3 regions of the Streptomyces sp. NPDC048514 genome follow, and region 1 is predicted to be linked to each of the others. Evidence: riboswitches for the same ligand, from Rfam matches in the RefSeq annotation. Region 1 holds a riboswitch; each other region holds the start of a gene.
What was found. A riboswitch is a leader RNA that binds a small molecule or an ion and turns the genes downstream of it on or off. The one in region 1 is predicted to bind cyclic di-AMP.
Positions count from the first base shown of each region.

Region 2: it holds a riboswitch for cyclic di-AMP, as region 1 does, so the genes downstream of both, ACGFT2_RS27745 (transglycosylase SLT domain-containing protein) here and ACGFT2_RS04975 (peptidoglycan DD-metalloendopeptidase family protein) in region 1, are expected to answer to the same signal.
Region 3: it holds a riboswitch for cyclic di-AMP, as region 1 does, so the genes downstream of both, ACGFT2_RS09755 (transglycosylase family protein) here and ACGFT2_RS04975 (peptidoglycan DD-metalloendopeptidase family protein) in region 1, are expected to answer to the same signal.

Region 1 is NZ_JBICWT010000002.1:471,358-478,152, forward strand. Features, by position in the region: gene ACGFT2_RS04955 (MBL fold metallo-hydrolase) at 1-247, opposite strand, end outside; gene ACGFT2_RS04960 (Glu/Leu/Phe/Val dehydrogenase dimerization domain-containing protein) at 544-1,728, shown strand; gene ACGFT2_RS04965 (TetR/AcrR family transcriptional regulator) at 1,800-2,420, shown strand; gene ACGFT2_RS04970 (SGNH/GDSL hydrolase family protein) at 2,666-3,451, opposite strand; gene ACGFT2_RS04975 (peptidoglycan DD-metalloendopeptidase family protein) at 3,724-4,686, opposite strand; cyclic di-AMP (ydaO/yuaA leader) riboswitch at 4,691-4,853, opposite strand; gene ACGFT2_RS04980 (alpha-galactosidase) at 5,166-6,795, opposite strand, start outside.
Region 2 is NZ_JBICWT010000013.1:116,522-123,316, forward strand. Features, by position in the region: gene fahA (fumarylacetoacetase) at 1-792, opposite strand, end outside; gene ACGFT2_RS27725 (ATP-grasp domain-containing protein) at 1,097-2,341, shown strand; gene ACGFT2_RS27730 (FAD-dependent oxidoreductase) at 2,471-3,673, shown strand; gene ACGFT2_RS27735 (HAD family hydrolase) at 3,950-4,762, shown strand; gene ACGFT2_RS27740 (PT domain-containing protein) at 4,771-4,887, shown strand; gene ACGFT2_RS27745 (transglycosylase SLT domain-containing protein) at 5,001-5,501, opposite strand; cyclic di-AMP (ydaO/yuaA leader) riboswitch at 5,505-5,684, opposite strand; gene ACGFT2_RS27750 (polyprenyl synthetase family protein) at 6,433-6,795, shown strand, end outside.
Region 3 is NZ_JBICWT010000004.1:214,860-221,654, reverse strand. Features, by position in the region: gene ACGFT2_RS09780 (glycoside hydrolase domain-containing protein) at 1-297, shown strand, start outside; gene ACGFT2_RS09775 (SurA N-terminal domain-containing protein) at 480-1,130, shown strand; gene ACGFT2_RS09770 (nucleoside triphosphate pyrophosphohydrolase) at 1,470-2,483, shown strand; gene ACGFT2_RS09765 (cytochrome P450) at 2,570-3,892, shown strand; gene ACGFT2_RS09760 (transglycosylase family protein) at 4,042-5,127, shown strand; cyclic di-AMP (ydaO/yuaA leader) riboswitch at 5,304-5,476, shown strand; gene ACGFT2_RS09755 (transglycosylase family protein) at 5,481-6,185, shown strand; gene eno (phosphopyruvate hydratase) at 6,745-6,795, shown strand, end outside.

The DNA.
Region 1 (6,795 bases):
GATGCACCGGGATGGTGCCCTTCGGGGCGCGCAGGGGCCTGGTGTCCTTGTCCAGGAACACCTTGGCCAGCTCCAGCGTGGAACCGGAGGGCCGGGTGCGCGCGGTCCCGCCCGGGTTCTGGAAGACACCGTCCTTGAAGTGCGGGGAGCGGCGGATGCGCGCCATGCGCTCACCGTCCGGGTCCGCGCCGAAGGCCGCGGGCCGCAGCGCGCGGAGGCCGGAGCTCGAGGGACGCGGACCGGTCACGGTACCTCCAGGTGGAGTGGGTGAGGTCCTCCATTATGGTCGGCCCCTCCGACAGCCCGGGACCACCGGTCCCACCTCCGGTTCCGGCGCACGCCGCCGAAGACCCGCCCAGCACGCCGACCGGCGGGGAGCGACTCCGTATACTGATTCGCGGTTCAGTAATGCAGAGATGCGGGAAAGCAGGGACGTGGTGCCGCGGCGACCCTCACCGCGGCCTCCCTCGCGGCCTGCGGGCCGCCGGTCACCGGGCCGCGGCCGGGCCGCCCTACTCTGATCCCCGTCCCCGAGGAGGCCCCATGACCGCCCCCGCACCCCTGATGTCGCTCGTCTGGACCGACCACGTCACCGGCCACCAGGGTTTCCTGGTCGTGGACCGGCTGGTGCGGGGCGTGGCCAGTGGCGGGCTGCGGATGCGCCCCGGCTGCACGCTGGAGGAGGTGGCGGGGCTGGCCCGCGGCATGACCATGAAGGAAGCCCTGCACTACAACGCCGAGGGGCGGTACATCCCGCTGGGCGGCGCCAAGGGCGGAATCGACTGCGACCCGCGGGCCCCGGAGGCCTACGGGCTGCTGGTGCGCTATCTGCGTGCCGTGCGGCCGTACATCGAGAGCTGCTGGACCACCGGCGAGGACCTGGGGCTGAGTCAGGACCTGGTGGACCGCGCCGCGGCCGAAGCGGGCCTGGTCTCCTCCATCCAGGCGGTGTATCCGCTGCTGGACGACGAGAAGGCGGCCCGCGAGCGGCTCGCGGCCGCCTTCGCAGTCGAGGTGGACGGCATCGGCCTGGACGAGCTGGCCGGCGGCTGCGGAGTCGCCGAGGCGGTGCTCGCGGCCCTGGACCGGGCGTCGGTGCCGTACCCGGGCACCCGGGTCGCGGTGCAGGGGCTGGGCACGATGGGCGGGGCCACCGCGCGCTTCCTGGCGCACGAGGGCCTGATCGTGGTGGCCGTCGCCGACGTCAAGGGCACGATCGCCAATCCGGCGGGCCTCGACGTCGAGGCGCTGCTGGCGGCGCGGGACTCCCACGGCACCGTCGACCGGCGCGTGCTGCGCTCCGGGGACCGCGAACTGCCGGGCGAGGCCTGGCTGTCCGCCGATGCCGAGGTGCTGGTGCCGGCGGCCGTGTCGTACGCGATCGGCACCGCCGAACAGGCACGGATCGCCGCCCGCTTGATCGTCGAGGCCGCCAACATGCCCGTACTGCCCGAGGCGGAGGCGCTGCTGGCCGCGCGCGGGGTGACGGTGCTGCCGGACGTGGTGGTCAACTCCGGGACGAACGCCTGGTGGTGGTGGACCCTGTTCGGCGACGTCGGTGCCGACGCCGACGAGGCGTTCGCCCACATCCGGCGTTCGATGCGCGCGCTGATCGACCTGATGCTCGACCGCGCGGAAGCGGACGGCACGACGGCACGAGCGGCCGCCCACGCGCTGGTTGCCGACCGGCTGCCGGTGATCACGGAACGCTTCGGGTGGTACCGGTGAGGGACCCGTCCGCTCCGCACGGCCGGCTTTCCGATTCGGTGCCGCCCTCGGCCACGGACTAGGGTGACCGCGTGGCGAGAGTGCGGTTGAGCGTGGCCGAGCGGCAGGAGGAGCTGTTGCGGGCCGCCATCCAGCAGATCGAGGCGCGGGGCGTGGCGGCGGTCAGGATCGCCGACGTGGCCGCGGTGCTCGGCGTGAGCAACGCGCTTGTGCTGTACCACTTCTCGACCAAGGAGAAGCTGGTCGCCGCCGCGTTCACCTACGCGGCACAGGACGATCTCGCACATCTGCGCAAGCTGCTGGGGCGCCGCACGTCCGCGTTGCGCCGGCTGCGGGCGGCGGTGCGCTGGTACGCCCCCACGGGTCAGGCCAAGGGCTGGCGGCTGTGGATCGAGGGCTGGGCCGTGTCCTTGCGCGACCCCGCCCTGCGGGAGGTCACCCGGAACCTGGACAGGCAGTGGAAGGCCGCGCTCACCGAGGTCATCGCCGAGGGCGTGGCGGCGGGCGAGTTCGGGTGCGCCGACCCGGCCGGTACGGCACTCCGGCTGACCGCGCTGCTGGACGGGCTGGCCGTACAGCTGACGTCGTATCCGGGCGGGGTGCCGAGGGCCCGGGCCCAGGACTGGGTGGACGAAGCCCTGGCCCGTGAACTGGGTCTGGACCGGAAGGCGTTGACCGAGCGGGAGCGGTGAGCGCCGCGTAGGCGCCCCGTACGCGCCGGGAGCGGTGAGCGCCCCGGACGGAGAGGGAGCGGCGAGCGCGCCCCTGCGGATCGGGAGAGGCGAGCGTCCCGGACGGAGATGAGGCCGTGAGGGCCGCGCAGTCCCCCCGGGCGGTCCCCTGCTCGCCGGGGACGGGCGCCCGGCGCCGGCCGGGTGCGGCCCGTGGCCGGCGTGCCCCCTGGCCGCGAGGGCGTGCGGGGGCACGGTCGGCGAGGTCAGGCCACGGAGGCGATCCTCATCTTGATGTCGTCGGGCGACAGGGTGCCCTTCGCGGTCACATGGTCACCGGAGGACTCGCCGCGCAGCCGTCGCCCGATCCACGGGACGAGGAACTCGCGGGCCCACTGGACGTCGTCGCGCCGGACCTCCAGGGTGCCCCGCGGCGGCAGCGGCGGCCACGACTGCTCCGGGTCGGCCGGGACCTCGAGGTCGAGCGCCTGCCCGGCCCGCAGCGCCACGCGCGTGTGCCCCTCGGGCGAGAGGTGGAGCCGGTCGCTGTCCCAGGCCCTGCGGTCCTGCACGGACTTGAGGGACCACAGGTCGAGCACGGGACAGCCGTACCGGTCGGCGATCGCGCGCACATGCCCGTTGTACGTGGCGATCTTGCCCCGCAGGTGCTTGAGCAAGGGGACGCCCCGGGTGTCGAAGCCGGTCGTCACCAGCACCGTGCCCGCGGCCCCGGCCAGCCGGGCCAAGGCCCGCTCGAACCGCTCGGCCACCTCGTCCGGGTCGGTGCCGGGGCGGATGATGTCGTTGCCGCCGGCGCAGAAAGAGACCAGGTCCGGGGCCAGTTCGGCGGCCCGGGGGACCTGGTCGGCCACGATCTGGTCCAGCAACTTTCCGCGTACGGCGAGGTTGGTGTACTGGAAGTCACCCTCGGGACGCCGGTCGGCGAGAAGCACGGCGAACCGGTCGGCCCAGCCGACGAACGCCCCGTCGGGTCCGGGGTCGCCGACGCCCTCGGTGAAGCTGTCCCCCACCGCCACGTACGACCCGATCACTGATCTGTTGTCACTCTTCGAATCGTCTGCCACATCGGACCATGATTCACCTCTTGATGTGACCTACGCGACCGTAGGCAGGGGTTGACGGCCGGTGAGATGAGACACCCTTAAATAAGTTGCCAAGCCAGGAATAGACCTGTCGGCGGCGATGTTGAGCGTGTGATTCGTCGTCGTGTGATCGTCGTGCGGACACACCGAAGGCCGGACCCGGGGATCGGAGTCCGGCCTTCGGAGGCGTGTCAGGCGGGTGGTTCGGGGTGCGGTGGTCCTCAGCCGACGGCGACGCCGTGCCGGCGCAGGTAGTCGACCGGGTCGAGGTCGGAGCCGTAGTCCGCGGTGGTGCGGATCTCGAAGTGCAGGTGCGGGCCGGTCACGTTGCCGGTGGCGCCCGACAGACCGACCTGCGTGCCCGCGGTCACGGTCTGGCCGGCCGAGACGGAGAGCTGCGAGAGGTGCGCGTACTGGGCGTAGAGGCCGTCGTCGAGCTTGATGACGACCTGGTTGCCGTAGGCGCCGCCCCAGCCGGCGGAGACGACCGTGCCCGCGGCGACGGCCTTGAGCGGGGTGCCCGCCGGGACGACGAAGTCGACGCCGGTGTGGTATCCGCTGGACCACATGCTGCCGGCCACGTGATAGCCCGTGCCGACGGTGGCGCCGGTCACCGGGAGGGTGTAGCCGGTGGCGGTGGCGGGAGCGGTGGAGCCGGCCGGCTCGACAGCCGGGGCCGCCTGCGCCTGGGGGGTCTTCGCGGAGGCCGGGGACTGCGCCTTGGCCGACGCGGGCTGCGGGGCGGCCGATACACGCCCCGGGGCGGCCGAGGCGTGCTGCGGGGCGGCCGGCCCGGGGCTGTGCTGCGCGGCCTTCCCGCCGACCGTGAGCTTCAGGCCGGGGTGGATCAGCGACGGGTCGGCGCCGACGGCCTGCCGGTTGTCGTCGTAGAGCCGGTGCCAGCCGCCGCCGACGTGCTGCCTCTCGGCGATCGCCGAGAGGCAGTCGCCGGCCTTCACCGTGTAGGCGTGCACGGCCGGATCCTGCTGCGGCGCGGACTTCTTCGCCGTGGCCGGAACGGACTGCGCGGGCTTCGTGGAGACGGAGTGTGCCGGAGTGGCGGCGTGCGCCCCGACGGCTCCGAAGAGCGGGAGGGCCAGTGCGGCGCCACCGGTTCCGGCGACGGCGACGGAGCGGGAAAGACGCGGGGTCTTGGGACGTCGGTGCTTACCCTTCGCGGGCATGGCGCATTCCTCTCCGGCGCCTGCGAGGTCAGCTGTCGGGTTCGGGCTGGAGTTGCCCGGCCGCGCGGTGCACGGCTTCACCCCTAGCCTGTCGCGGAGACCGGACAGGCAGTCGTACCTGGTGGGTCCCCCGCTCCTGCCGGACACGGGTCAAGTGTGTGGGAATTCCGGGCGGCGGCAGGATTCGGCGTTCCGTCCGGATGGGGGCGAACGTAAGCGAGCGGGACGTACGGAAACAAGCAGCCGATTCCCGGGGTTCGCGTTCCGGAAGATCGAGGACCCGAATCCCCCGTCACCCTCCGTGAATTACCGAGCCCGCATTCCGGTAAGTTCCCTTTTCCTTATCGGAATTACGTGGACGTGATCCGCGACGCTCGGTCACCGATATGACGCTCCTCACGCGCCACCTCGCCACACACCCTCATTTCATGTCCAGCCGTATCTAGTCATGACCAGCTCTACAAATTCGGGCAGAACACCTAGATGCGACTCAATCGGAGAACCGTCGCATCCAGATCACCCCGCAGACCGGTGCGCAGTCCGTGGTGCAGCAGGACCGCCCCGCTCAGCACTTCGCCCGTTTCGCGGCATTCATACGATGCGGTGGGGTCGAGTCCGCGCAGCCGGACCGCCGGCACCGGTTCGCCGTAGCTCTGGGCCTGCAGCCATGCGAGGACGACCACGTCGTCCCCGAGGGAGTACTGGACGGCGCTCGAGCCGCCCGCCGGGGGCCGCAGCCGGAACAGCTCGCCGCGCTGGACGACCGGGCGGATCTCCTTGTACAGCTCCACCCACCGCCGGGCCTCGGTCAGCTCCTCCTCGCTCCAGCGCGTGAGGTCGCCACCGACGCCGAGGACGCCGGCCATGGCGCTGACGAAGCGGAATCGCAACGAGCTGACCCTGCCGTTGAGCTGGGTGTTCGGGCTGTCGGTGACCCAGGCGGCCATGACCTGGGCGGGGTGGATCTGGGTGAAGCCGTGCTGGATGGCGAGCCGGTCCAGCGGATCGGTGTTGTCGGACGTCCACACCTGATCGGTGCGGCTCATCACCCCGAGGTCGATCCGGCCGCCGCCGCCCGAGCAGGACTCGAAGGCGACCTCGGGGTGCGCGGCGCGCAACCGGTCCAGCAGGGCGTACAGGGCGTGGACGTGGTCGATCCACAGCCGCTGGGGGTACGGCTCGCCCGGCCAGCCCGCGTCGGTGAAGCAGCGGTTGAAGTCCCATTTCACGTAGTCGACCGGGGTGCTGGAGAGCAGGGTGTCCAGTCGCCCCCACAGATACTCCTGGACGTCCGGGCGCGCGAGATTGAGGACGAGCTGATTGCGGAATTCCGTCCGCTTCCGTCCCGGTTGGTACTGGACCCAGTCGGGGTGGGCGCGGTACAGGTCGCTGTCCGGGTTGACCATCTCGGGCTCGACCCAGATGCCGAATCGCATGCCGAGGGCGCGCACCCGGTCGGCGAGGGGTGCGAGGCCGTGCGGGAAGCGGTCGGGGTTGGGGGTCCAGTCGCCGAGCCCGGCGCGGTCGCCGGTACGGGCGCCGAACCAGCCGTCGTCCACGACGAACAGCTCGACGCCGATCCCGGCGGCGCGGCGGGCCAGCGCCGCCTGCTGCTCCTCGGATATGTCGAAGTTCGTCGCCTCCCAGGAGTTGAAGAGGACGGGCCGGTCCCGCTCGGCGTCCGGGACGATGTGCGCGCGCTGATAGGCGTGCCAGGCCCGGCTCGCGCCCCCGAAGCCGCCGTCGCTCCACAGCCCCGCGAAGACGGGGGTGGTGTACGACTCCCCTGGCGCCAGGAGCAGCAGGCCCGAGTCGTCGTACCCGGCGCCTCCCGTGATCTGCACGCGCGCGTCCGGGAGTTGGGCCACGGAGATGCGCCAGGAGCCGGACCAGGCGAGCGCGCAGCCGTAGACCTCGCCGCGCTCCTCGGTGGCCTCGGTGTCGAGGGCGACCCAGGGCAGGTGCTGGTGGCCGGTGTGGCCGCGGCGGCTGCCGATGACCTTGTCGCCGTAGGTGAGGGGGGCGGTGGTGAGCCGGGACTCGGCGGCCCAGCGGCCGTGCAGCTGGGACAGCCGCCAGCCCTCGCGGTCGGGCAGGGTCCACGTGGCG
Region 2 (6,795 bases), on a different contig from region 1:
CGCGTGCTCCAGCGCCTCCAGGGGGGTGATCCACGCCGACACCGAGGTGGCGAAGGACTTGCCGAGGAAGGGGCCGAGGGGGACGTACTCCCAGGCCTGGATGTCCCGCGCGGACCAGTCGTTCAGCAGGCACAGCCCGAAGACGTGCTCCCGGAAGGCGCCGAGCGCGACCGGGCTGCCGAGTTCAGAGGGTACGCCCACGACGAAGCCGACCTCGGCCTCGATGTCCAGCCGGATCGACGGGCCGAAGACGGGTGCGGGGTCGGCGGGGCCCTTGCGCTGCCCGGACGGTCGGACGACGTCGGTGCCGGAGACGACGACGGTGCCGGACCGGCCGTGATAACCGATCGGCAGGTGCTTCCAGTTGGGAGTGAGGGATTCCTCGGCGTCCGGGCGGAAGATCTGGCCGACGTTCCGGGCGTGGTTCTCCGAGGCGTAGAAGTCGACGTAGTCCGCGACCTCGAACGGCAGGTGGAGGGTCACCGACGTCAGGGGGTGGAACAGCGGTTCGACGGCCGGCCGGTGCGAGGGCGCCGTCACCCACTCCTGCAGCGCGCGCCGCACCTGCGACCAGGCTGTGCGCCCGGCCGCCAGCAGGGGGCCGAGGGAGGGCTGGGCGAGCAGGGACGTGTACGGCGAGCCGAGCGCGGCGGCCGCCGCGCCCGCGTCGAGGACATGGTCCCCGAGCCGGACGCCGACCCTCCGCTCCGTGCTGCCCGAGGGCGAGAACACGCCGTAGGGGAGGTTGTGCGGGCCGAAGGGGTCGCCCTCGGGGACGTCGAAGGGGGGCATGGGGTGCTGCCTCGCTCTCATCCGGGCCTTGCATGGCGCTGCGTTCCATGTGGTCGGGCCACACGTTACGGCCGGGATGCGTGTCTTGGGCAGTGTGCTCGGGCGTCCCCCGTGCTCATGGGCGAATGGTGGCCGTGGAACATCGAATGGTTGCCCGATGGATACCTAAAGAGTTCGCAATGTCCCAATAGGCCTTGTCGGAGGCGGCAATTCCGGCTTAGCGTCCTTTGGGGGACACGGACGGGGTGGGTCCGTTCCATTGGGGGGACACGTGGGGGGACCCGTGGCCGGAAGCACCGTCACCGTGCCGTTCGAGCCCGACCGTGACGTGCCGGGCCTGATCGTCAAGTTCGGCGACTACCCACTGCACCACGGTGGTGTCGGCGCGATCCGCAGTCTGGGCCGCCTGGGCGTGCCCATGTACGCCGTCACCGAGGATCCGTACACGCCGGCGGCCTCCTCGCGCTATCTGAAGAAGGCGTTCGTGTGGCCGACGACCGGCGCGGAGGACCCGGCCCTGCTGGTCGAGGGCATGCTGCGCATCGGCCGCCGGATCGGCCGTCCGACCGTGCTGATCCCGACGGACGAGGAGGCCGCCGTACTCATCGCCGAGCACCAGGAGGAGCTGGCCGGGCCCTTCCTCTTCCCACGCGTCGATCCCACGCTGCCCCGCCGCCTCGCCAGCAAGCAGGGACTGCACGAACTGTGCGTGGAACACGGCATCGCGAGCCCCACGGCCGCGTTCCCGCGGTCGTACGGCGATGTCGTCTCCTTCGCCGACACCGCCCGGTTCCCGGTGGTGGCCAAGAACCGTGAGGCGTTCGTGCGGCGCAGCCGGCCGGCCGTGAACGGCACCACGAGGATCACCACGCGCGCGGGCCTGCTCGCACTGGCCCGGGACTGGGGCGAGGACCCCGGCGTGATCCTCCAGGAGTACCTGCCGCGCCAGGAGGCCGAGGACTGGATCGTGCACGCCTGCTTCGACCGGGACTCCAGCCCCGTCGCGCTGTTCACCGGCGTCAAGGTCCGCTCGTGGCCTCCGCACGCGGGCATGACGGCGAACGCGTACGTCGTCGACAATCCGGAACTCGCCGACCTCGCCGCTCGTTTCATCAAGCAGATCGGCTTCAGCGGCATCATCGACCTCGACCTGCGCTTCGACCGGCGCGACGGACAGTACAAGCTCCTCGACTTCAACCCGCGCATGGGCGCCCAGTTCCGGCTCTTCGAGAACGAGTCGGGAGTGGACGTCGTCCGCGCGATGCACCTGCACCTGACCGGCCGTCCCGTTCCCGAGGGGGAACAGCGCGCCGGCCATCGCTACATCGTGGAGAACATCGACCTCCCCGCCCTCCTCGCCTACCGCCGCGGCGGCTATACGACGCCGCACGCTCCGGCGAGGGCGAGCGGGACGGAGCTGGCCTGGTTCGCGGGTGACGACCCGCTGCCGTTCCTCACGATGCTCGCCCGCTTCGTGCGCCCGGGCGCGAAGCACCTCTATCAGCTGTGGCGGACCAACCGCCGCGGCAGCGGCACAGCCACGAAGTAGGCCGCCTGTGGCGGACCGACGCCACAGGCATCAGCACAGCCACGAAGCGGACAAGGCCACGAAGCGGACAAGGCCACGAAGCGGACAAGGCCACGAAGGTGGCGCATCGCGTCTCTGGGGAGGGACTTCGTGATTCGACCGGTTGCAGTCATCGGGGCGGGGCCGTTCGGCCTGTCCACCGCCGCGCATCTGCGGGCGCGCGGCATCCCCGTCCGCGTCTTCGGCGACCCCATGGTGAGCTGGCGCGACCACATGCCGGAGGGCATGCTCCTGAAGTCGACCCCCGCCGCCTCGAGCCTGGACTGCCCGCAGCCCGGCCACACCCTCGCCGACTACTGCGACACGGCCGGCATCCGCCGGCTGGTGACCGACGAGGACATCATCCCGGTGGAGACGTTCATCGCCTACGGCGAGTGGTTCCAGCGCAAGCTGGTCCCCGGCCTGGAGCAGGTGCGCGTCGTCTCCGTCGACCGCGACACGAGCGGTGGCTTCGAGCTGAAACTCGACTCGGGCGAGCTGTTCACCGCGCGCGCGGTCGTCGTCGCCACCGGCCTGTCCGGTCTCGCCCGCCTCCCGGCGGAGCTGGCCGGGGCGGTCGCCGACGGCCCGGCTGCGACGGGACCGGTCTCGCACAGCGCCCAGCACCACGACCTCGGCCGGTTCGCCGGCAAGGAGCTGATCGTGATCGGCGCCGGCCAGTCCGCGCTGGAGACGGCGGTGCTCGCGGCCGAGGCGGGCGCCCGGGTGCGGGTGGTCGCGCGCGGGCGCGGCCGGGTCGCCTTCGGCGCCCCGCCCTGGAAGCAGCCGGCTCTCCGCCCCGAGTCCCCCTTCGGCCGGGCCTGGTCGCTGTGGGCGCTCAGCCACTACCCGCACCCCTACCGCTTCCTGCCCGAGGCCACCCGCCACCACCTGGTCCGCCGGGTCCTCGGCCCGCTGGGCGCCTGGTGGCTGCGCGAGCGCTTCGAGAGCCGCGTGCAGGTCCGTGAGATCGAGCGGCTGACCGGCGCCGAGGCCCCGGACGGCAGCCCCGTCCTCACCGTCCGCCTGCCCGACGGCCGGACCGAGCGGCTCAGCGCCGACCACGTCATCGCCGCCACCGGATACCGCGTCGACATAGCGGCGATGGACTTCCTCGGCCCCGAGCTGCGCACCCGCCTCGCGGTGAGCCGCGGCACCCCGAAGCTCGGCCCCGGCTACGTCTCCTCCGTGCCCGGCCTGTACTTCACCGGGCTCCCTGCGGCGTCCTCGTACGGCCCGGTGATGCGTTTCGTCTGCGGCACGGAGTTCGCCTCCCCCCGGCTGACGAAGCACCTGGCCGCGGCCCACGGTTGAGGTACCACGGCCGGCCCGGCGCCCCTGCCGCCCTCGCCGTCTCGCTCACCGGCAGGCCCACGGACAGCTCTCCGGCCACGATCAGGAGCACCTCCCGGCCACGACCGGACGACTCCCCGGCCACGACTGGACAGCTCCCCGGCCACGACCCGGCGCCACTCCGCCGGCCACCCCCGGCCACCAGGGGTGCCGTGGGCATCACTTGGGGCTGAGCAGCACGTAAGTGCGTGGAACGACGGGTGAGTCGGCGGGGCGCGGGGTCCGTATTCTCTGATCATGGCACCCACCCCCGCGTACGGACTGATCGCCACCGACCTGGACGGGACGCTGCTGCGCGGCGACGACACCGTCTCCGACCGGTCGCTGGCCGCGCTCGCGAGGGTGGCGCGGGCGGGCGCCCGGCACCTTGTGGTGACGGGCCGGCCGGCCCCGCGGGTACGGCTCCTGCTGGCGAACCTCGGCTGTACTGGGCTTGCGGTGTGCGGGCAGGGTGCCCAGGTCTACGACGCTGCCGCCGGCCGTCTGCTGTGGTCGGTCCGGCTGGACCGGGAGCTGGCGGAGACCGCGCTCGGCAAGATCGAGGCGGAGGTGGGGCAGGTCTACGCGGCCGTCGACCAGGACGGCGTGGACGGGCTCACGCTCATCGAACCCGGGTATCTGATGCCGCACCCGACGCTGCCGGCGGTCCAAGTCGCCCGGCGCGACGACCTGTGGTGCGAGCCCATCAGCAAGGTGCTGCTGCGCCACGCCACCCTGTCGGACGACGAGTTGGCGTCCGTCGCGCGCGCGGCGGTCGACTCGCTGGCGACCGTCACCATGTCGGGGCCGGGAACCGTGGAACTCCAGCCGCGCGGGGTGACCAAGGCGACCGGTCTCGCGCTTGCCGCAGAGCGGCTCGGGATCGGCGCCGAACGGGCCCTGGCCTTCGGGGACATGCCCAACGACATCCCGATGTTCCACTGGGCCGGACGAGGGGTGGCCATGGCCAACGCCCATCCCGAACTTAAGGCGGTGGCCGACGAGGTCACCTCGTCGAACGAGGACGACGGCATCGCCGTCGTCCTCGAAAGAGTCTTCCCGGCCGGCTGACCGGCCGAGTGGCCGACCGGACAGTTCGCCCGACCGAGCGGCCATCCGCCCGACCGACCGCCCAACTGACCGACCGACCAGCCGAGCGACCGGCCAACCGGCCGACAGACCGGCCAACCGGCTAACCGGCCGGCCGTCACTTCAGCGACTCGCCGTCGGTCCGGTGACCGGTGCGCGCCGGTCCGTCAGGTGCCGGTGCGCACCGGTCCGCCGGGTGAGGGGTGCCGGTCCGCGCAGGTCAGTACGCGCCGAACACGTTGTCGATCGACCCGTACCGCGCGGCCGCGTAGTTGCAGGCGGCGGTGATGTTGGCGACCGGGTCGTAGACGTTGAACGACGTTCCGGCCACGTGGTACGCGTTGAAGGTCGGGTCGATGACCTGGAGCAGGCCCTTGGACGGGATGCCCTTGGCCGCGTTGGAGTCCCAGAGGTTGATGGCCGAGGGGTTGCCCGAGGACTCCCGCATGATGTTGCGGTGGATGCCGTTGTAGGTGCCCGGGATCTTCTTCTCGGCCATGATCGCGAGCGACTCGCGGATCCAGCCGTCGAGGTTGTTCGGGTATCCGGCGAGCGTGGTGGACGGCGTGGTGGCCGTGGGAGCGGCCGCAGGAGTGGCCGCGGAGGCGCCGGTGGCGCCGATGAGCGGGAGGGCGAGCACGGCGGCACCGGTGCCGGCGACGGCGAGCTTGCGGACGAGACGGCTGGTGCGAACGCGGCGAGGCTGAGCGGCAGCAGGCATGGGGAAGTTCCTCTCCGGCGCCTGCGAGGTGAGCTGTCGGGTTCGGGCGGGGAGGTGCCCGGCCGCACTCCGGAGAGTGCGATTTCACCCCTAGCCGTTCCGGTGCGACGTATGCCGTCCGGTCCGGCGACTTACCTGGTTCCCCCGCTCCTGCCCTGCGAATGAGTTCGTCGATGGGTTACGCGGGCGGCGGCAGGATTTGGCGCTCCGCCCGACGGCCCGGAACGTATGCGAGAGCACATGTCGGGAACAAGTGCCTGATTCATACAACGCACTGTTTGACCTTGATCTGTGCCGTATGGGGTACTTGATCCTTTGCGGTTGCCAACTTCTCAACTCGCCGAGGACGTAAGGGAGAAGGGATGGCCGTGCTGGTGGAGGGGGCGAGGGGGGTGGTTGCTCCACGTGACCCAATTCACGAAATAGCAAAATGCAGCAAATCAGACATGGAGGATTAAGCCGATTCGGTCCTGAAGTCGGATTCCGGTGGAATTCGCGATACGCCCTCGGCCGTTCTCGCGCCTCATCGCCGGCCGCGGAGAGGGTGCGTAGGGGGGTGGAGAGGGGGGTGGCGGGGGTGAGTGGGGGCGGCGGGGGATCGACCGTCGCCCGGATCCGGGCGGATTGAGCCGATTCGAGCGCGCCTGGGTGCCCGCGGGGCCGGCAGGGTGGACGCCTCCGTTGTGGGCCGGCGTTACTCCGCTCACCTTCGGATTCGCGACAAGCAGTGTGTACTGCTGTTAAGTCGATAGATATCTGTTCGTATCAGCCGATCAGCACCATACCGGTCATGATCCGATACCGCCCGGGCTGGACCGGTGGGCGCTATCGGTGATCGAAAGAGGACCGGATACGCTGACTTGAGTGATGGCAACGACCTATCGACAAACCGTGTAATCGCCAGCAGACACCAGCAGACAGGAGACCCCTCGTGACCGTCGTCGGGCCGTTCGGGCTGAGCGTGCGGGACCAGGCTCTGGAAGCCGATGTCCAGGTCGGATTGGCGGCTGTCGAGGAAGGCTTGCTCGAGGCCACCAAGAGCGAGGTCCCGTTCATCACAGAGGCCGCCCAGCACCTCGTGCGGGCCGGCGGGAAGCGGTTCCGGCCGCTGCTGGTGATGCTGGCGGCGCAGTTCGGCGACCCTTACGCACCCGGTGTCGTGCCGTCCGCCGTCGTGGTCGAGCTGACCCACCTCGCCACCCTGTACCACGACGACGTCATGGACGAGGCGGCCGTGCGACGCGGCGTGGACAGCGCCAACACGCGCTGGGGCAACTCCGTCGCGGTCCTCACG
Region 3 (6,795 bases), on a different contig from region 1:
GCCTTCGGCAAGGGTCTGCGCGCCAAGACCTACCGGTACGGCTACTACGGCTTCAGCAGCTCCAGCGCCAAGGCGATCGCCACCGCCGAGAACAAGACGGATCTGCCGGGCAACCTCTGGTACGCGCTGTGGGACAAGAAGGAGACGACCACGTCGGACTGGCCGTGGGGCGCCACCCAGTTCACCAGCCACAGCCGCGGCCACCAGTACCTCGTCAACAGCAAGGAGACCCACGGCGGCGTGACGCTCACCGTCGACCGTGACATGTGGGACGCCCCGGTGGCCATCACCGGCTGATGCGGTGATCGAAGCCCGGGGCGGACCGGCTCCGGAGCCGGAAGGCCTTCCGGGCGGGCGCGGGGGTGCCCGAAGGGCGCGCGAATCGTTGGTCGAATGGGTTGGCCGCAGCCTGCCCACTGCCTACCATCGATCACCGCAAGACTTTGTGCACCGTCGCACAATCTCCCTGGGAGGTCTCCTTGCACCGCCGCCGCCGCACCGCGCTCGTCCTCACCGCCGCGATCGCCGTCCCGGCACCCGTCCTCACCGCATGCGGAAACGATGCGCACCCGGGCGCCGCCGCGGTGGTCGGGGGGCAGCGCATCACCGTCTCCCAGCTGGAGAACCGGGTCAACGAGGTCCGCAAGGCCCAGCGGGCGGCGGTGTCGGACGACACCCAGTACGACCAGGTCGTCTCCTCCACCGGCAGCCTCACCCGCGACACCCTGCACAACATGGTCCTCGACCAGGTGCTGCACCGGGCCGCGCGGGACGAGGGCGTCTCGGTCACCCGCAAGGAGCTCCAGCAGATGCGCGCGGGCCTGGAGCAGCAGGCCGGCGGCGCCAAGGGACTGGAGACCGCCTGGCTGCAGAAGTACGGCATCGCGCCCGCGCGCCTCGACGACAACCTGCGCCTGCAGCTGGAGGCGCAGAAGCTCGCGGCGAAGCTCGGCACCGACACCACCCAGCCGCCCTTCTGGAAGGCCCTTTCCAAGGCCTCCGCGGAACTCCACGTGAACCTCAATCCGCGCTACGGCTCCTGGGACGTCCAGAAGAGCGGCCGGGTGGACGCCAAGACGCCCTGGGTGCACGAGGTCACGACGGCCGCCGACCAGCCGCTCACGACGTAGCGACCGCCCCGGCCCCGCGATGCGGGAGGGTGCGCGTGACCCAGGCCCCGCGATGCGGGAGGCTGTGCGCACGCTCCGGCTCCGCGGCGCGGGAGGGTGTGCGCACGCTCCGGCCCCGCGATGCGGGAGGGTGCGCGTGACCCAGGCCCCGCGGCGCGGGAGGGTGTGCGCACGCTCCGGCTCCGGAGGATGGCGTAGCCCCTCGCGGGCCCCTGACGCGAGGACGGCACGGCTGAGACCGGGGCGTGGCCGGAGCCTGTCGGTCATACGGTCACAGGAATCGCCGGCCCCTGTGGACAACCAAAACCGCTCCGCCCCGCGGTGGGTTACGTTCGGATCGTGAACGCATCCAGCAGCTCCGAAGCCACCGCCGCCGGCCCCGCGGGCCACGACCCCGGCCGCATCGTCCTGCTCACCACCAGCCACCGGGTGGCTCCCGGCCTGCTGTCGTGGCCCGCCTGGCAGGCCCTGCGCGAGGCCGACGCGGTGCTGTGCGCGGACGGCGCCCATCCGCAGCTGCCGTATCTGCGGGAGGCCGGGACGGCGGTGGTGGAGGCGTCCCCCACCGCGCAGGAGCTGGTCGACGCCTGCGCCGGCGGCCGCACGGTCGTGGTCGTGGCGACGGGGGAGGGCGAGCCCGCGCTCACCGACGGCCTGGCCCGGCTGGCCGGTTCCGGGCGCGTCCCGATGCCGGAGCTGGAGCTGCTGCCCGCCTCCTACGACCTGCCCGGCGCCCGCCTCCTGGACCTGGTCCAGGTGATGGACCGCATCCGCGCCGAATGCCCGTGGTCCTCCCGGCAGACCCACCGGGGCCTGGCCAGGTACGGCATCGAGGAGGCGTACGAACTGGTCGAGGCGATCGAAACCGGCGACCGCGAGGAACTGCGCGAGGAACTGGGCGACGTCCTGCTCCAGGTCGTCTTCCACTCCCGCATCGCCGAGGAGGACCTCGACGCGCCGTTCTCCGTCGACGACGTGGCCGGGGGCATCGTCGCCAAGCTCATCCACCGCCACCCGCACGTGTTCGGCGACGAGACGGCCGAGACTCCCGAGGACGTCAAGGAGCACTGGCTGCGCACCAAGGCGGAGGAGAAGCGGCGCACCTCGGTCACGGAGGGCGTCCCCCTCGGCCAGCCCGGCCTGGCCCTGGCCGCCAAGCTCGCGTCCCGCGCCCGCACCGCACACCTGGACGTGCCCCTCCCCCAGGGGGAGGGCATCGGCTACGAACTCCTCGCGCTCGCGGTCCGCGCCGAAGCGGCCGGCGTCGACCCGGAAGCGGCACTGCGAGCGGTGGCCCGCACCTACCGGGACGCGATACGGGTGACGGAGGGAACGGCCCCGGACGAGGCCTAGGACGAACACCGGGACACGCCGCAGGCGCGGGGGCCGCGACGGGACGCGCCGCCCGGCCGCCGGGAGCGGCCGGATACCGTCGAAGGGTGACCGACCAGCCCCGCCCCTCGACCGCCGACCAGCCCCTCCCCTCCACCGCCCCGGACGGCGCGCCGGACCTCTTCACCTGGGAGTTCGCCACCGACCCCTACCCCGCCTACGCCTGGCTGCGCGAGCACGCGCCCGTGCACCGGACCCGGCTGCCCAGCGGCGTGGAGGCCTGGCTGGTCACCCGGTACGCCGATGCCAAGCAGGCCCTGGCCGACCAGCGGCTGAGCAAGAACCCGGCGCATCACGACGAGCCCGCGCACGCCAAGGGGAAGACCGGCATCCCCGGCGAGCGCAAGGCCGAGCTGATGACGCATCTGCTGAACATCGACCCGCCGGACCACACCCGGCTGCGCCGGCTCGTCAGCAAGGCGTTCACCCCCCGCCGGGTCGCCGAGTTCGCCCCCCGGGTGCAGGAGCTGACCGACCAGCTCATCGACCGGTTCGCCCTGACGGGCTCCGCCGACCTCATCCACGACTTCGCCTTCCCGCTGCCCATCTACGCCATCTGCGACCTGCTCGGTGTCCCGCGCGAGGATCAGGACGACTTCCGGGACTGGGCGGGCATGATGATCCGGCACGGCGGCGGGCCCCGGGGCGGGGTCGCCAGGTCGGTGAAGAAGATGCGGGGTTATCTGGCCGAGCTGATCCACCGGAAGCGCGCGGCGCTGCCCGCCGAGCCCGCGCCCGGCGAGGACCTCATCTCCGCCCTCATCCGCGCCTCGGACCACGGTGAGCACCTCACCGAGAACGAGGCCGCCGCCATGGCCTTCATCCTGCTGTTCGCCGGGTTCGAGACGACCGTCAACCTCATCGGCAACGGCACCTACGCCCTGCTCACCCACCCCGGGCAACGCCGGCGGCTGCAGGAGTCCCTGGCCCGGGGGGAGACGGACCTGCTGGCGACCGGTGTGGAGGAACTGCTCCGCTTCGACGGGCCGGTGGAGCTGGCCACGTGGCGGTTCGCCACCGAGCCGCTCACCGTCGGCGGGCAGCACATCGCGCCGGGCGACCCGGTCCTCGTCGTGCTCGCCGCCGCCGACCGGGACCCGGAGCGGTTCGCCGACCCGGACGTCCTGGACCTCGCCCGCCGCGACAACCAGCACCTCGGCTACGGTCACGGCATCCACTACTGCCTCGGTGCGCCGCTGGCACGTCTGGAGGGCCAGACCGCGCTGTCCACCCTGCTCACCCGCCTGCCCGACCTGCGGCTCGGCGCGGACCCGGCCGAACTGCGCTGGCGCGGCGGACTCATCATGCGGGGCCTGCGCACCCTGCCCGTGGAGTTCACGGCGGCCCCCGGCGGCGCCGCGCAACGGTAGTCACGGCGGACGTTCCAACCGTGATCTTCACGTGATCTGTGCGGCATTAACTTGTGACAAGTGATCGTCTGCCTATACGTTCACCCATCAGCGCGGCGACGAGTGTCATCCGCCGTGCCGGCCCCCGCTGTCGCACGAAAGGCTTCCGCATGCTCTCCGGGAACGGTCGTCACCGTCGCCCCCGTCAGGCTCCGGCCCTCCTCGTCGCGGCCGGAGTGACCGGCTCCGCGATCGCCATCCCGCTGCTCGGCGCCGCGAGCGCGAACGCCGCCGACGGCACCACGTGGGACAAGGTGGCCGAGTGCGAGAGCGGCGGCTCCTGGAGCGCGAACACCGGCAACGGGTACTACGGCGGTCTGGCGATATCGCAGGACGACTGGGACAAGTACGGCGGCGTCCAGTACGCGGACAGCGCCGACCAGGCCAGCCGTTCGCAGCAGATCGCCGTCGCCGAGAAGATCCTCGCCGACAAGGGCACCACGCCCTGGGCCACGTGCGCCCTGCTGTCCGGGCTGACGTCGAACTCGGGCTCCGTGGACGTCGACACGGGGGTCGGCGGCTCCGGCGGTACCGGTGGTTCGCCCGACTCGTCCGGTTCGGCCGGCGACTCCGACTCGTCCGGTCTGCCGGATGCGTCGACCTCGGACCCCGGCAGTGACTCCGGCAAGGACACCGGCTCCGGTTCCGGTTCCGGCTCAGGCTCCGGTTCCGGCTCGGACTCCTCCAGCGGCTCGCCGGACGCGCCGGCGTCCGGTCCGGGCAAGGACGCCGGCACCGATGCCGGCACCGACTCCGGCTCGACCGGTACCAATAAGCCCGAGTCGGACAAGTCCACCTCGCCCGGCGCGGGAAAACCGCAGAAGCGCGACGACTCGACCGTCACCACCCCCGGTGCCGACAACTCGGGCAATTACCGGCAGAACGCCGGTTCCTGGAGCCTCGTCGACACCGGCGCCCTCACGCAGGGCGGACGTCATCGCGGAGAGAGCGCGGACGAAAGGGTGACAAACGGTCAGGAGGGGACCCTGGCGGGCCGGCACGCCTCCCGCGAACCGGGCACCTACACCGTCCGCGAGGGCGACTCGCTCGCCTCCATCGCCGACTCCCTGGAGGTCGACGGAGGGTGGCGTGCGCTCTATGCCGACAACAAGAAGGCCATCGGCGCCGACCCGAACCGCATCACTGCCGGTCAGACCCTGGAAGTCGGTCCCGAAACGGGCGAAAAGCAGCCGTAGTTGACGCCCTGATTCGACGCTGATGTCCGGTTTGGTGAAAGTGTGGGATGAGTCTCAGAAGCCCTGATCGTCTTTGAAATTCCGTCGATCGCGTGTCTACGGTCAAGGCCGCTCGTCACCACGAGCCCCGGCAGTCGCAACGCCGAATCCTGCCAGCGATTGCCCGGGAACAGTCGTCGCGTCAAGCGCCGAAGGCAGGAGCGGGGGACCCAAGGTAGGTGCCGGGACCAGCAGTTGAGCTGGCACCGGCTGGGGGTGAAGCCGCACTCCGCGCAAGCGGGAGTGCGGCCGGGCAACTCAATCGGCCCGAACCCGACAGCTCACCTCGCAGGCGTCGGTGAGGGGATCGATCCATGCTGTTTTCCGGCAAGGGCAAGCACCGTCGTCCGTCCAAGGCCGTCCGCGCCGTCGCGCTGGCCGGTGTCACCGGCGCCGCCGTCGCCGCCCCGCTGATGGCGGCCGGCAACGCCTCCGCCGCCACCACCTCCGAGTGGGACTCGGTCGCCCAGTGCGAGGCCGGCGGCAACTGGTCCATCAACACCGGCAACGGCTACTACGGCGGCCTGCAGTTCTCCGCCTCCACCTGGGCCGCCTACGGTGGCACGCAGTACGCCGCCACCGCCGACAAGGCCGGCAAGGCGCAGCAGATCGCCGTGGCCGAGAAGGTCCTCGCGGCCCAGGGCAAGGGCGCCTGGCCGGTCTGCGGCACGGGCCTGTCGAGCACCCCCAACGGCGGCTCCGCCCCGGCCGCGCCGTCCGGCGACACCGCGTCGAAGAAGACCACCTCGTCGAGCGGCACCACCACCCGCTCCACCGGCGACCAGGCCGCGTCCCGGTCCGCCGAGCGTCCGGCCGCGAGCAAGACCGTCACCACCCCGACCGGCAAGAAGGTCAAGAAGGGCGACGGCGAGTACAAGGTCGTCACGGGTGACACCCTCGGCACCATCGCCCAGAAGCACGGCGTCAAGGGCGGCTGGCAGAAGCTGTTCGAACTGAACAAGGACATCGTCCAGGACGCCGACCTCATCTACCCGGGTCAGCAGCTGCACCTGAAGTGACAGCGGGCCCCGCACGGGCCGCGCCCTTGCTGCACCTGAAGTGACAGCGGGCCTCGCACGCCCGCACCTGAAGTGACAGCGGGCCTCGCACGCCCGCACCTGAGGTGACAGCGGGCCGCGCCCGGCCGCACCTCAGGTGACAGCGGGCCTCGGCCGCGCCGCACCCGAGGTGACGGCGGGCCCGGTCCCGCGGCACCCGGAGCCGCAGCGGGCCGCCGGCCACGGTGCGGCGCCCTCACCTCCCCGGCCCGTCCCCCGAAGACCCCGTGAGGGCCACCCCCGTCCCCACGGGCTCCCCGCCCCGGCGCGTGTTCCCCCGTACGCGCCGGGGCGGGGTTTTTCGTTTCCAGGCGCCGGCCCCCGCGCTTTCCCTGTTCTTCACCGGTACCCCTCTTTGTTCCGACAGTGAACAATGGGTACCGTCTGCGTGTCCCTCACTGTCCACGGGACGGTCGGTCGGTGGCCGACGCCCCGGGGGCGGTTAGGCTCTAGTCGCAAGGCCCAGCCGCGAGGCAGCCGGCCCCGCGCTTCCAGCGTCACATCCAAGAAGGAGATGCTCGTGCCGTCCATCGACGTCGTCGTAGCCCGGGAAATCCTGGACTCCCGAGGC